Regions from separate parts of the Klebsiella sp. MISC125 genome, predicted to be linked through region 2. Evidence: predicted binding sites of a transcription regulator. Region 2 holds the regulator's gene; each other region holds the start of a gene.

Region 1 (2,204 bases), 390 kb from region 2:
CTGCTGTGGCTGCCAGGATTCACGATAGTCGCCATCTTCCTGACGATGACCGACCGGTGCGCAGAAATGTACGCCATCCACGGCGCTCACGGTCAGCAGGGTAATTTCAAAATCAAAATTCACCACGCCTTCAACGATAACGCGACCGGCTCCGGCGCGCCCGCCTTGCTGTGCATACTGCCAGGCTTCAGCCAGCTGTTCGCTGGAGCGAATAAAGCTCTGACCTTTGCCGGAAGAGCTCATCACTGGCTTGACGATGCACGGCAGGCCGATCCCTGCGACAGCTTCACGAAACGCCGCTTCGCTATCGGCAAAACGATAGGCTGAGGTCGGTAACTTCAGCTCTTCGGCAGCCAGGCGACGGATTCCTTCGCGGTTCATGGTGAGCTTCGCCGCCCGCGCGGTAGGGACGACCTTTTTCCCGGCTTGCTCCAGCGCCACCAGGGTATCGGTGGCGATAGCTTCAATTTCCGGTACGATGAAGTCAGGTTTTTCCTGTTCGATTAGCGCCTGCAAGGTTTCGCCGTGCAGCATATTGATGACATGTGAACGGTGCGCTACCTGCATCGCTGGCGCGTCCGGGTAACGGTCGACGGCGATGGTTTCAATCCCCAGGCGCTGGCATTCGATAGCCACTTCTTTACCCAGTTCGCCGGACCCTAACAGCATTACCTTTGTTGCCGCAGGGCGCAGCGCCGTGCCTAATACAGTCATAACTCTCTTCCGCAGTAAAAAACATGCGCCGCATTATAAACGAAAACGTTTGCGTCTGTCTTTATGTGTGTAATTTGAGTTCAGCGCGAAAATTTGCTATACTGTATAAAAATACAGTATAAAGAGGCTGCATCATGGCGGTTGAAATTAAATATGTGGTGATTCGCGAAGGTGAGGAAAAAATGTCTTTTGCCAGCAAAAAAGAGGCCGATGCTTACGACAAAATGCTCGATCTGGCGGAAGTGCTCAACGACTGGCTAGTTGACTGTCCGCTGACGCTTGATGAAACCCAGCGCGATAGCATGTCAATGTGGCTGGCCGAGCGCAAAGAGACCTTAAATCATATTCTGCGGTCCGGGAAACTGCCGGAAGCCGAAAGCAGCGCTGATGAACAACACGCCCAGGCGGAGATCGTCGAGGATAATGCCGACGCCGTCCCTGAAGCAGCAGCTGAAGTTCAGGCTAAACCGCGTAAAGTAAAAGCCGCCTGAGTGTGCTCTCTGCCGCCGGGTTCTCTGGCGGCAAAAATTCGGTTAAGCCCCTTTTTGAGGCTAAATTTGCGCTTCTTTAGCAGCCCATAACATTTCCTGACATCGCGTCGTTTAGGCTGGTGGTATCGCTTATCGCGCAACGAGGAAAAGTATGGCTAACTGGCTTAATCAACTGCAGTCTCTGCTGGGTCAGCAGGGGCTGTCTTCTTCATCTGACGATCAATCAAGCGGCAAAAATCTGCTGTTGCCGGGTGCGCTTGGCGGGCTGGCAGGGCTACTGGTTGCCAGCAAATCATCGCGTAAACTGTTGGCCAAATACGGCACTGGCGCGCTGCTGGTCGGCGGTGGGGCGATCGCAGGCAGCGTGTTGTGGAATAAATATCAGCAAAAAATGCGTGCAGGCTCGCCACAGGAACCGGCTTACTCACCTTCAGCCTCTGCGCCCATTCAGGCGCAATCTTCAACGCAAGTCGAGCTCGACGCCCGCAGTGAACGGCTGATTATGGCGCTGGTCTTCGCCGCCAAAAGCGACGGGCATATTGACGAACGCGAACGGGCCAGCATTGAAGAGCAGCTACGTGCAGCAAACATTGACGTGCAGGGGCGGGTATTAATCGACAGGGCGCTGTCTCAGCCTCTCGACCCTCAGCGCCTGGCGCAGGGCATCAGCAACGAGCAAGAGGCGCTCGAAGTGTATTACATCAGCTGTGCGGTCATTGATATTGACCACTTTATGGAGCGCAGCTATCTGAATGCGCTCGGCGAAGCGCTAAACCTGCCGCAGGACGTTCGCAAAGATATCGAACAGGATATTCAGGCGCAAAAACAGGCAATAGCGCCTTAAATCCTCACGTTTCGCTTGCATCGCTGGCGACTTTTGCCACCCTTATATACCTGTCATCCTTCAGCACGCTTTGGGGCATGCTGAAGGATAAATAATATAAGCCGCAGAAGACGAAGCAGATGCCACCAAAAGCAAAACGAATCCCTCATGCCATG
Region 2 (2,204 bases):
TCTGTTATCAAAAAAATGCAGATCACTCGCCAGCAGTGCCAGCAGATAGCCAACGGTTGGCGCGGGCAGCTATCCATTGCCGTCGATGACATCGTCAAACCGGCGCGCATGCGGCAAATGATCGTTGATTTCTATCGTCATTTTGATGACGTTGAACTGATTGTCTTTCAGGAGGTATTCAACGGCGTCTGGGATGCGTTAGCTGATGGCCGCGTGGAATTAGCTATCGGCGCGACGCGCTCTATTCCCGTCGGTGGGCGCTATGCGTTTCGCGATATGGGGATGCTGAGTTGGGATTGCGTGGTGGCCAGCGATCATCCTTTGGCGAAAATAGACGGCCCGTTAAGCGACGATGTGTTGCGCAACTGGCCGTCGCTGGTACGGGAAGATACTTCACGCTCGCTACCGAAACGCACGACGTGGCTGCTGGATAATCAGAAGAGGGTGGTGGTACCGGACTGGGACGCTTCCGCGACTTGCCTCAGCGCAGGGTTGTGTGTTGGCATGGTGCCAAAGCATTTTGCACAGCCGCGAATTGATAGCGGAGAATGGACGGCGCTGGCGCTGGAAAACCCATTCCCTGATGCGGCCTGCTGCCTGACGTGGCAACAAAGCGATGCTTCACCGGCGCTGATGTGGCTGCTGGATTACCTTGGCGACAGTGAAACGCTGAACAGGGAGTGGCTGCGGGCGCCGGAATAGCCGGCGCCGCGAGGAGAATTAACGGCGATAATCGACAAACGGACCGTCGGCCACGGATCGACGTTCGACCAGGCGCGGATGTACTTCAATAGACTGGGAAATTTCGCGCTTGTTGACGATGCGGTCCAGCAGCATGTTGAAGGCCGCTTCGCCCAGAGAATCTTTTGGCTGATGGATGGTGGTCAGCGCCGGGCTGAAGTAGCGGGCGTTGCGCACATTGTCATAACCGATCAGCGAAATATCCTGCGGCACGCGCAGACCCATTTCATCTGCTGCACAAATAGCGCCCATCGCCATGATATCCCCGCCGCAGAAAATCGCCGTCGGGCGATGGTGTTGGCTGAGGATTTGCTGCATCGCGCGGTAGCCGGATTCCGGCTCGAAATCACCTTGCACGACCCAGTTTTCAGGAACGTTGATCTGCGCTTCTTCCATCGCTTTCATAAAGCCCGCCAGGCGGCCGGCACCGGTGTTCCGCTCAAGCGGGCCGGGGATCACGCCAATTTCGCGATGACCGCGTTCCACCAGATAGCGCCCGGCGATATAACCCCCTTCGAAGGCGTTATCGATAACCGAGTCGGTGAAGTCGGCTTTTGCTTCACCCCAGTCCATCACGACCATCGGAATATGGCGATATTCTTCCAGCATGCTCAGTACCGACTCAGGATACTCAGAACACATCACCAGCAGGCCGTCCACGCGCTTCTGCGCCATCATTGACAGGTAGGCGCGCTGTTTCTCCGGATCGTTCCATGCGTTGCCGAGAATCAGGGTATAGCCCTTCTGGAAGCAACTTTTCTCAACGGATTCGATAATTTCGGCAAAATAGGCCGCTTCGCTGCTGGTCGCCAGCAATCCGATAGACTTAGTGTGATTAACCTTCAGGCTGCGAGCAACGGCGCTGGGGGAGTAGTGCAGTTCTTTAATCGCAGCCCACACAGCGTTGCGTGTCTCTTCCGCAACGAAACGCGTTTTGTTAATTACATGTGATACTGTTGTAGTGGAAACGTTTGCGCGCTTCGCTACATCTTTAATAGTTGCCATTACTTCTCACTCCAGACCTTGACCTGATCGCCCGTTAATCGGTACGTAAACGTTTGCCTGTACACACCCTGATGCCAAAATTGAACATTGCATCACGTCGGGAAAACGACACAGAACGACAGGAAGGGGTCAATGGCCGATACGCTTTCAAATTAGCGTGGGATTTTGTCCGATCTTGGGGCAAAGGGGAAGAGCAAAAATGTGCATCCCTCTAAATCTCGGAAGATATTTGCGCTAATCTATGTAAAAATGAGCAAGCTCACTTTTCATGTGGGGATAATCAAGGGGAAAAATTGATGGATACAGATTTAAAGTTTTCGCTGACAACGACGATTATTGTTCTGGGTTTGATTGTCGCCGCAGGGCTGACCGCCATACTGCACTAATTCCAATATGAGGGAGACATCGTTCTCCCTTTTCTTTTTCCGCCATTATTATCAATTTCGCAAAAATCTTTT
Region 3 (2,204 bases), 2.0 Mb from region 2:
AACTAACAGGTAGTTTACCGCGAAGTGACGCGACAACAAAGGAAGAGCTTTTGAGATAAAGGATCTATAGTGCGCTTACTCGAACAGTCTACCATTAAGCATCCTCTGTTAACGGAATCCCAACCATGACAAGACGTTATTTAAAACTGGCCATTATGGGTAGCCTTTTCACCCTCAGCGCCTGTGCACAGCAAAGCGAAGTCCGCCAGATGAACCAGAGCGTGAGTACGTTGAGCAAAGAGATGACCCAGCTCAATCAGCAAACGGTAAAAATTACTCAGCAAAACGTCCTGAATGCAAAATCGACCCGCGGTGTTTATCTGCTGCCGGACGCAAAAACGCCAGCGCGATTGAACAGCCAGATCGGTACTCTGCGCATGTCGCTGCTCAATATCACGCCAGATGGTGACGGAACCAGGTTGACGCTGCGCATTCAGGGCGAATCCAACGATCCGCTGCCGGCATTTAGCGCAACAGTGGCTTCAGGACAAATCAGCGGTACGACTGAGAATTATCAGGAAGTGAACGTGCAGGATCAGCTGATTAGCGCCCCGGAAAGCACGCTGGCACCCAGCGATGTCGATATTCCACTGCGCCTGAATGGCGTCACGCCGGAACAAGTCGGTTTTGTCCGTATCCACGATATTCAGCCCGCAAATATGCAGTAACACCTTCCGCCGGATATCACAAACATCCGGCGCTTCCCTGCACTGAAAATCCATTTACAGATTTCCCGATCGGTTCACTAAAAATTGACAGCATTTATGAATTTCAGTGGCATTTTGTCAAGAAATGCATAAAATCGTGAACGCAATCGATTACGTATATGTTCGTTATGTGAAACAACACATATTTTTGTGAGCAATGATTCCTATAATAGACGCCACAGAAATACGAAATATTTAGAAACGCTTCGGCGATTCTTTTAACGCCTTCAGGCTTAATTTAAACAGTGGCATCATTATGAAAAAAACATTACTGGCAGCGGGCGCCGCTCTTGCGCTCTCCGCATCTTTCTCTGTCAGCGCGGCAGAAAACGACAAACCGCAGTATCTGTCTGATTGGTGGCACCAGAGTGTAAACGTGGTGGGTAGCTATCACACCCGTTTTGGGCCGCAGATCCGTAACGATACCTATCTGGAATATGAAGCGTTCGCCAAGAAAGACTGGTTTGATTTCTATGGCTATATGGATGCGCCGGTCTTCTTCGGTGGTAACACCGACGCAAAAGGTATCTGGAACCACGGTTCGCCGCTGTTTATGGAAATTGAGCCACGCTTCTCTATCGACAAACTGACTGGTACTGACCTCAGCTTCGGTCCGTTCAAAGAGTGGTATTTCGCGAACAACTACATCTACGATATGGGCCGCAACAAGTCCGGTCGTCAGAGCACCTGGTACATGGGTCTGGGTACCGATATCGATACCGGCCTGCCGATGAGTCTGTCCCTGAACGTCTATGCGAAATACCAGTGGCAGAACTACGCAGCGTCCAACGAAAATGAGTGGGACGGCTACCGCTTCAAAGTGAAATACTTTGTGCCGCTGACCGATCTGTGGGGCGGTTCACTGAGCTATATCGGCTTCACCAACTTTGACTGGGGTTCCGATCTGGGCGATGACAACTTCTATGATATGAACGGCAAGCATGCGCGCACCAGCAACTCCATCGCTTCCAGCCATATCCTGGCCCTGAACTACGATCACTGGCACTACTCTGTCGTGGCGCGTTACTGGCATAACGGTGGCCAATGGGCGGACGACGCTAAGCTGAACTTCGGCAACGGCGACTTTAACGTCCGTTCTACCGGCTGGGGTGGTTACCTCGTAGTCGGTTACAACTTCTAATCTGCTCTGTTTTCCCCGGCGTCCGCGCCGGGGATACCTCATCATTAGCGCTCTTCGCATCTCACCTTACGCATAAAATCGCTCAATGAACGATCGGCTCGTTCGCTGAAATGACGCCCGGTCATGACAATATCCAGGCACCGATCAAGGCGAAAACAGCGATAATCCTCACGCAGCTCGCACCAGGTTACCAGCAGCCAACGTTCTCCCCAGAAAAAAAGCCCCAGCGGCAGCACTTCGCGCTGCGACACGTTTCCGGCCTCATCACGATAGTGCAGCGCCAGCGCCTGCTGACCAGAAACCGCCCGATGAACTAAATCAAACTGGTCTTTAGTGTAGCCCTGAGCGCCAAAGTC
Region 4 (2,204 bases), 980 kb from region 2:
TACGCCGCGAGAGTTCATTGTTCAGCGCTTCTAAGGCGCCGCTGGGTAAGGCTGTAGATTTGGCGATAGACACTTCAATGCGCATAATTGCCCCCTGTGTAATATACTGTTTATTTATACAGTATCATTTGCACGTTTACAACAGGGAGCGCGGGATTTATTTTTTCATCGTCCAGCGCACGGTTTCTCCGGCGAGGAACGGCACCAGTGAATCGCCTGGCAGCGAGATACTCTCTACCACTGTGCTTTCCTCACGCACCAGTTCAACATAGGTTTCATTGACCGGCAGACCATAGAAACGTGGGCCATTAAGTGAACAAAAAGCTTCAAAGTGCTGTAGAGCGTTCATCTCTTCAAACACCGTCGCGTAACTTCCCAACGCGGTTGGCGCGTTGAAACAACCTGCGCAGCCGCAACTGGCCTCCTTGCGGTGACGGGCATGCGGGGCGGAGTCAGTGCCAAGGAAGGCTCGCTCGAAACCGCTGGCGACCAGTTCACGCAGTGCCTGCTGATGGATATTACGTTTCAAAATCGGTAGACAGTAAAGGTGAGGGCGCACGCCGCCAACCAGCATATGGTTGCGGTTAAACATCAGATGCTGAGGGGTAATGGTGGCCGCCAGCAGGTCGTTACCATCGCGTACATACTCAGCGGCGTCTTTCGTGGTGATGTGTTCGAAGACAACCTTCAGGCCGGGCAGACGCTGGCGCAAAGGCTCCATGACCGTGTCAATAAAGCGTGCTTCTCTGTCGAAAATATCGATATCAGAGTGGGTGACTTCACCGTGAACCAGCAGCGGCATGCCCAGTTTTTCCATACGCTCAAGCACTGGCATGATGGCATCGGTGCTGGTAACGCCATGGCTGGAGTTGGTCGTGGCATTGGCCGGATAGAGTTTGGCGGCAGTAAACACGCCCTCGTTAAATCCGCGTTCCAGTTCTGCCGGGTCGAGTGTATCGGTCAGATAGCAGGTCATTAGCGGTGTAAAATCATGATCCGCAGGGACGGCATCAAGAATACGCTGGCGGTAGGCGATGGCGGCTTCTACTGTGGTGACAGGAGGGACCAGATTCGGCATCACGATCGCCCGGCTATAAAATTCACTGGTATAAGGCACGACGGTTTTTAACATATCGTCATCGCGCAGATGAATATGCCAGTCGTCAGGGCGGCGGATTTTCAATACCTGGGATTGTGCTGTCATGGAAGGCTCCGGCTAATAAGTTCAGTCATCAGGGCTGTTTTTGCCGGGCACCAAGGATAAGCGTAAACGTTTTCCTTTGCATCAATTTCCGTAAAAAAACGGGCGCTGAAGCGCCCGAAGAATTAATTGGTGAAGGGGATGATGATCTCCCCTGGTTTCACCTCGATACCTTTAGCATACTTTTTCGCCAATGCTTCACCAGTGCTGGCATCTTCGCGCAGCACGTAAGCGGGCTGTTGATTGAAGTAGCTACGTAGTGATTGATTGAGATAGGGGATTAGCGTTTGGACGACAGACTGCAGCTTCTCAGGGTGGACTTTCGCATCAACAACTTCCATCTCCTGCAAGAAAATGGCCCCCTTTTCTTTATTAAAGACCGGAAGCGCTTTGAGCTTCAGATCAATGGTTGCTTTCTGGTTACCGAATAATGAATTCAGATCTAAATTCGCCACTCCGCTTAACGTCACTTTGTTCGGTTCTTCACGACCAATGGCGCTGGTAAGGTTTTTCAGCTCAATGTGGGCATCCGCTACGCCAGGCAGGCCAATATCCTTGGCGAAGTGATTACGTTTCTGCAGCGCCTGGTTGATTTCCTGCTCGCTAACTGAATATTGCGTAAGCTGGTTACAGCCGCTCAGAAGGCCGCTAACAATAAGCGCGGCCGCGATAAACATCTTTTTCATTGGGTTCCTTAATGTCATGCCATAGGTTCATCCTGACACAAAGCAGCATGGCCTACCAGCACGGGAGGTGCTAGCGGAAAAGACTGAAAAAGAAGCGAGGTGGCAGCGAACGACCCAACCTTTCGCTGCCTTAGGTCTAAATGGCCATAGATGACAGTAAATTAATCTGCGTCTGTTTGGCCATATTATCGCGGTAGGCAGCGACGCGGCTTGGCCAGCTCACACCTGCGACCAGCGTCAGGCTGCGCAGTAGCGGAAAGAGATGAATATCATCTTCAGACAGTTCCCCATTAACGGCGTTAGGCTGAACTATCAGT

What was found. The regulator PurR, encoded in region 2, represses purine synthesis genes. The targets are predictions, from matches to a motif close to CANGCAAACGTTTGCNTG.
Region 1: the regulator PurR is predicted to act here: its motif matches at 753-770, upstream of purT (formate-dependent phosphoribosylglycinamide formyltransferase).
Region 3: the regulator PurR is predicted to act here: its motif matches at 808-825, upstream of ACMYSL_RS22460 (nucleoside-specific channel-forming protein Tsx).
Region 4: the regulator PurR is predicted to act here: its motif matches at 1,264-1,281, upstream of pyrC (dihydroorotase).

The regions. Positions count from the first base shown of each region.
Region 1 is NZ_CP180448.1:2,368,016-2,370,219, forward strand. Features, by position in the region: gene purT (formate-dependent phosphoribosylglycinamide formyltransferase) at 1-714, opposite strand, end outside; gene ACMYSL_RS11175 (YebG family protein) at 849-1,205, shown strand; gene ACMYSL_RS11180 (tellurite resistance TerB family protein) at 1,357-2,049, shown strand; gene ptrB (oligopeptidase B) at 2,169-2,204, shown strand, end outside.
Region 2 is NZ_CP180448.1:2,759,865-2,762,068, forward strand. Features, by position in the region: gene punR (DNA-binding transcriptional activator PunR) at 1-702, shown strand, start outside; gene purR (HTH-type transcriptional repressor PurR) at 721-1,746, opposite strand; gene ACMYSL_RS13085 (YnhF family membrane protein) at 2,043-2,132, shown strand.
Region 3 is NZ_CP180448.1:4,778,547-4,780,750, forward strand. Features, by position in the region: gene ACMYSL_RS22455 (DUF3251 domain-containing protein) at 126-668, shown strand; gene ACMYSL_RS22460 (nucleoside-specific channel-forming protein Tsx) at 964-1,848, shown strand; gene ACMYSL_RS22465 (helix-turn-helix transcriptional regulator) at 1,893-2,204, opposite strand, start outside.
Region 4 is NZ_CP180448.1:3,743,323-3,745,526, reverse strand. Features, by position in the region: gene dinI (DNA damage-inducible protein I) at 1-85, opposite strand, end outside; gene pyrC (dihydroorotase) at 158-1,204, opposite strand; gene ACMYSL_RS17755 (lipoprotein) at 1,327-1,887, opposite strand; gene grxB (glutaredoxin 2) at 2,024-2,204, opposite strand, start outside.